2 regions of the Pokkaliibacter sp. CJK22405 genome follow, and region 2 is predicted to be linked to the other one. Evidence: predicted binding sites of a transcription regulator. Region 2 holds the regulator's gene; the other holds the start of a gene.
What was found. The regulator sigma-54, encoded in region 2, starts transcription at its own class of promoters, with help from an activator protein. The targets are predictions, from matches to a motif close to TGGCACNNNNNTTGCTNT.
Positions count from the first base shown of each region.

Region 1 (3,099 bases), on a different contig from region 2:
CCGCAGAACCGCTGTTTGAACGAAGAACGCTGGTGACACTGGCAGTATTGCTGGTGCCAGACTCAGGAATCAGCTCAAACGCGCCGCTACGGGTGTAGGTAACAGTGCCGTCGGTGTCCTTCAAAGAGAAGAAACCATCGCCGTCGATCGCCAGGTCAAGGTTGTTGTCGGTATTTTCAAGCGTACCCGAAGCAAAGTTCTGCTGGATATCCTGAACAGACACACCATTACCGGTGGTGCGACTTGAGCCGCCACCAGCTACCGAAGATGAATAAATATCACCAAACTCGGCACGCGAGGATTTAAAACCCGTTGTGCTGGCGTTAGCGATGTTGTTACCGCGTACATCCAGATCCGTGGAAGCAGCTTTAAGTCCTGTGATTGCCGTTGAAAATGACATAGTTAGGTCCTCACGAAATTTGCTTCACGTCTGACATTGACGCGGTTGAGCCGTTTGCAAGGTTAAGGGTGACCGAGCTACTGCCAATACTGACAGAATCTACGTTTTGCCCCATGTAAGTGGTCAGGGAGGTATTGGATGAGCCAACGGTCCCCTGTGCCGCAAAGTAATACGTGCCCGTGCTGGTGCCATCTGCTGGCTCCCAGGTAAAGGAATGCTCGCCAGAGCTCAGGCTGCCCAGACTGATGGAGTCGACCTGTGTTCCTGTGGAATCATAGACCCCTACCGTTACATCTGCCGCCGAGTTATCGAGATCAAGCAGGCCATTAATGCTGCCACTTGAATCTAATTCAGCTGAGTCACTATCGACGTAGGCAGTACGGCCGACCATGGAAGAGGCCTGCAGAGCCAGGTTGGATTGCAGGGAAGTCGCCAGATCGGAAACTGCCGAATTAAGGTTGGTCAACTGTTCAACGGTGGACAGGTTCGCCAGCTGGCCCATGTACTCTGCAGTATCTGCAGGGTCGGTGGGGTCCTGGTTTTTAAGCTGTGCAATCATCAGCTGCAGGAACATATCGGAATCAAGTGACGCCGCGGATGTCGTACTGCTGGTGCTGCTTGTTACTGATGAACTGGTCCCAAGACCATCAATGCCGCTCGTGCTCATGCTCTAATCCTCATCACTGACCGAGTGTCAGTGCGCGTTGCATCATTGATTTGGCGGTGTTCATGACTTCCACATTGGTCTGGAAAGACCGGGACGCGGACATCATGTTGGCCATCTCTTCCACAACATTCACATTGGGATAAAACACATAGCCGTCTTCATTGGCCATGGGGTTCCCTGGTTCATATTCCTGCCGTAATGGCGATTCACTTTCGACTACGCCTAACACCTTAACGCCAAGACCTGCATCGTCACTTGGCGGGTTGTCGTAGTTGAAACCCTGATCTTCCATGGCCTGACTAAATGCGGTCGCAAACACCGGCTGGCGCGCACGGTAAGTCTGATCAACGCTGCTGCTGACGCTATCGGCGTTAGCAATGTTGCTGGCGGTGGTGTTCAGTCGAACTGACTGAGCACTCATGCCAGAACCGGCGATCTTGAACACATCATTCAGGGACATCTTACTGTCCTCCGGTCAGGGCCTTGCTCAGGCCGGTAAACTTGCGGTTCAGAAAGAGAAAGCTGGCTTGATAATCCATGGCGTTTTCCATGAAAGCGGCTTTCTCAATCTCGGGGTCGACAGTATTTCCATCAACCGCTGGCTGCACTGGTACACGGTAAAGCAGGCTTTCATCTGTCATATCATTGCCGTCAGCGGCAAAGTGATGGGCATTGGTTTGCCGCAGACCGACAGGATTTGCCGCTTCAGTTGCCTGTGCCAGATAGGCTGAGAAGTCGAGATCCCGCGCTTTGAAGTTGGGAGTGTCGGCATTGGCAAGGTTATTGGACAGCACTTCGGCACGTTTGGCGCGGTACAGCAGTGCGTCATCGTGTATCCCTAGTGCAGTATCAAAACTGATTGCCATCGAACTCACCTGTTGCTTCATTGCGTTGCTTAACAGGTATAGAGCAAGGGGTGTGCCATTTTTAGACCTTATTTAAGGCCCGATTAGGGAGGTAGGTTAACTACTTGATTTATCAGGATCTGAGGGGCTCAGTCGCGGCATTAGCCAAAGGAGTGAGCCAGTCATTGGAGGGCAGTGGCAAAGAAAGCGGCAATGAGGTGTAGATCAGAGAAGGGCGAACGGCAATGGCTTACCGTGCGCGGTAGATAATACCGGGGCTGCATTGAATCATTTCATAGATATCATTCAGGCCGGTCACGGCTTCAGAGGCCCCGACCATCAGGAATCCGCCTGGTTTCAATGTTTTGTGAATTCGGCGAAGAATGTCTGCTTTAAGCTCTGGAGAGAAGTAGATGAGCACATTACGGCAAAGCACCAGATCAAAGGTGCCAAGGCTGGCATAGCTATCCTTAAGATTCAGTGTGCGAAAGTCGATCCGCTGTTTGATTTCGCGTTTAACTTCCCATGAGCCATCGCCGCATTGATTAAAGAAGCGTTTAAGACGCTCCGGCGACAATCCTCGTCCAAGAGCCAGTGATTCATAGCGCCCGGCTTTGGCCTGATCCAGAATCGATGTGGAAATATCGGTTGCAGTAATGCGGATGTCGCCGCGCAAAGCGCCCAAACGCTTCTGCCGCGTTTCTTCCGCGAGCATGCTAAGAGAGTAGGGTTCCTGTCCGGAAGAGCAGGCCGCTGACCAAATCTTGAGTTGGCCGCCCCGGTTTCTCTCATCAAGCTCAGGGAAGATGCGATCCTGAATGATGGTATAGGGGTGAATATCCCGGAACCAGAGGGTTTCGTTGGTAGTCATCGCATTGATGACTTCCTGCCGCAGGCCAGAAAAGGCATTGCTCTGCAGACGTTTGAGCAGATCTCCCAAGGTCTCAAATTTATGCTCGGCCATTAAGCGGCCGAGTCGACTTTTCACCAGATACTGCTTGTTATCTCCGAGCAGAATGCCGCATGCCTTCTCAAGATATTCCTTGAAAGCGGAAAAATCCTGAAGAGAAATATCGGGCGCCTGATAGGAGCTCTGGTTCATTCCGAGACCTCTTTTAGGGGATTTCAGCACAGGTTTGCTGTGTTATCCCTGTTCTGCGAGAATTTGAGTAATTATAAACACATAA
Region 1 covers NZ_JBKKHQ010000011.1:1,934-5,032, reverse strand. Annotated here, with positions in the region: gene ACKC9G_RS07020 (flagellar hook protein FlgE) at 1-400, opposite strand, end outside; gene ACKC9G_RS07015 (flagellar hook assembly protein FlgD) at 411-1,067, opposite strand; gene flgC (flagellar basal body rod protein FlgC) at 1,081-1,527, opposite strand; gene flgB (flagellar basal body rod protein FlgB) at 1,529-1,933, opposite strand; gene ACKC9G_RS07000 (CheR family methyltransferase) at 2,163-3,014, opposite strand.
Region 1: a site for sigma-54 is predicted at 1,974-1,991, ahead of flgB (flagellar basal body rod protein FlgB). Genes of this name have one in related genera too.

Region 2 (3,099 bases):
GGCAGTGAGGGATGGCAATACCACCACCTAGGCCAGTACTGCCAAGTCGCTCACGTCCAATAAGTCCATTGAAGATATCGTCGGTGTCGATATCCGTGAGATGTTCTGCGAGCAGGCCGGCAGCCTGCTCGAGAACGCGCTTTTTGCTTGACCAGGGTGCACCGGTCAGGGTGCAGCTCTGGCTTAGGATTTGGTCAAGTTGCATAAAGACGTTAGCGTACCATTGCACCCTGGCTACGAGCCTGGTGCTTCTCTTTGTGTTTGAGGAGCTGACGATCGAGCTTGTCCATCAGACCGTCGACGGCGGCATACATGTCGATATTTTCATTACTGGCGTGGAGGTCGGCGCCTGCCACATGAACTGTGGCTTCTGCAATCTGACGCTGCTTCTCGACGTTCAGGGTCACCTGAACACTGGTGATCGAGTCGGCGTGACGCTCAAGTTTCTGCATTTTATTTTTTACAAAGTCAGTCAGGGCAGGAGTTAATTCCAGCTGATGGCCTGTGATGTTTATTTGCATATGACTCTCCTGATTTGCCAGTGATTGTTCGCTGGTTAGATTTCACTATAGCCAATCCAAGACTGGGCTCGTCAAATCTATTTAGCGCCAAATCGTTTCCTTTTCAGACCAGCCGCTTACGTTCATTCGATGGAGCAATTGCCATCGCTTCACGATACTTGGCGACGGTTCTTCGCGCGACATTAATTCCCTGATCGCCCAGCAGGGTTGCCAATTTGGCATCGCTCAGAGGCTTGCGCGGTGGCTCATCGGCAATCAACTTCTTGATCATTGCCCGAATCGCCGTGGAAGAGGCTTCTCCGCCATCGGCAGTGCCAACATGGCTGGAGAAAAAGTACTTCAATTCAAAGACACCACGAGGGGTGTGCATAAATTTTTGCGTCGTGACACGGCTGATGGTGGATTCATGCATTTCGACGGCCTGGGCGATATCTGCCAGAACCATTGGGCGCATGGCTTCCTCGCCTTCCTCAAAAAAGTCGAGCTGGAACTCCACAATCTTGGTAGCGACTTTCAGCAGGGTGTCATTACGGCTTTGCAAACTTTTGATAAACCAGCGTGCTTCCTGTAGCTGATTTTTCAGATAGGTGTTATCCGCGCTGTTGTCCGCACGCTTGATCATGCTGGCATAGCTGTTATTCACCTTCAGGCGCGGCATCGCTTCCTGATTCAGCTCGATAGTCCACTGACCCTCTTTTTTCGCCACCACCACATCAGGTACAACGTATTCTGATTCGCCTGCATTAATGCTGGCGCCGGGGCGGGGGTTAAGGCTCTGGATCAGGTGTATGACGGCTGTCAGCTGTTCTTCAGAGAGGCGGGTGCGACGCATCAGCGTTGCATAGTCGCGGGTGCCGAGCAGGTTCAGGTGCTGGGCAATGATGTCCATGGCTTCCTGACGCCAGGGCGTGGTGGTCGCCAGTTGCTTGAGCTGGATGGTCAGGCACTCGGCAAGATCGCGTGCTGCGACGCCCGCCGGATCCAGCTGCTGCAGGTGATGAAGCACCATCACCATCTCATCCATTTCCACCGGATCTTCTTCATCCAGATCATCAAGACTTTCAAGCAACTCTTCCAGAGGAGAGGTCAGGTAGCCTTCTGCGTTAATGCTGTCGACCAGGGTGAAGGCAATGGTGCGATCACGATCGCTGAGTGGCATCAGGTTGAGCTGCCACTCCAGATGGTCCTGCAGGGATTCGCCAGCAGTGGCTCGTGACTCAAAGTCATAGCCATCGTCACCATCCCCGCTGGAGGATGAGGCAGGCAGTGTGGAATAGGTATCTTCCCAAGAGCTGTCTACGGACAGTTCATCGGGAATGTCATCAGACCACTGGCTGTCAGTGTCGACTGCGCCGTCCTGCTCATTCTGTGAGGTGTCCCGGGTTTCCTGATTGTGCGCGGTTTCATAGCGTTCTTCAGGTACGGGAGTATCAAACTCTTCTTCAACATCCAACAGGGGATTACCATCCAGTGCTTCCTGAATTTCCTGCTGAAGATCCAATGTGGAAAGCTGCAGTAAGCGGATGGCTTGCTGCAGTTGCGGGGTCATGGTCAGCTGCTGACCGATTTTTAACTGTAAAGAGGGCTTCATATTTGGCTACGAAGATACTTCCGACTCAGTAATTATGGATGGCTTAGGCCATTCGAATGGGTCAATAGCGAAAATTTTCACCAAGGTACACCTGACGAACCTGCTCATGTTGCAGAATCGTCTCGGCATCGCCCTCAGCGAGAATGTGCCCGTCACTTACAATGTAGGCGTGATCACAAATCGCGAGTGTCTCACGCACGTTGTGGTCGGTGATCAGTACACCGATGCCACGCTCTTTCAAATGGCGAATGATCTGCTGAATATCCGTGACCGAGATCGGGTCAACACCGGCAAAAGGCTCGTCCAGCAAAATAAAATCCGGATCCATGGCCAGCGCGCGGGCAATCTCCACACGACGGCGTTCGCCCCCGGATAAACTCATGCCCAGACTATCCTTAATGTGGGAGATGTGAAACTCCTGCATTAAGGACTCCGCCGTTTTCTTGCGGGCATCCTGATCAAGATCTTTTCGGGTTTCAAGGATCGCCATCAGGTTTTTCTCAACGCTTAACTTGCGAAAAACGGAGGCTTCCTGAGGCAGATAGCCGATGCCCGCACGGGCGCGGCCATGAACTGGCAGTGGGGTTAAGTCCTGATCATCACGGCGGACTTCGCCCTTATCCGCGGCGACCAGACCGACAATCATATAAAAGCAGGTGGTTTTGCCCGCGCCGTTGGGACCAAGTAAGCCAACGATCTGGCCTTGGCTCACGGAGAGGGAGACGTCCTTGACTACCTGACGGCCCTTATAGGCTTTAGCCAGGTGGCGTGCTTGCAGGGTGCTACTCATTCAGTTGTCTTTTGTTTCGGGTGCAAAATCATTTCAACGCGGCCGCTACCGGCATTTGAGCTTTTGCCACCACTGGCATTCACGGTGCGTTGGGTAATGTCATAGATGATCTTGTCACCTGTGAAGGTATCTTTTGCCTGAGTCAGTTTGGCATTTTCCTGGGCAGTGATTGTTTCTTTGCTCAGGTCATAATCCAG
Region 2 covers NZ_JBKKHQ010000014.1:113,866-116,964, forward strand. Annotated here, with positions in the region: gene ptsN (PTS IIA-like nitrogen regulatory protein PtsN) at 1-205, opposite strand, end outside; gene hpf (ribosome hibernation-promoting factor, HPF/YfiA family) at 213-521, opposite strand; gene ACKC9G_RS10960 (RNA polymerase factor sigma-54) at 625-2,112, opposite strand; gene lptB (LPS export ABC transporter ATP-binding protein) at 2,174-2,902, opposite strand; gene lptA (lipopolysaccharide transport periplasmic protein LptA) at 2,899-3,099, opposite strand, start outside.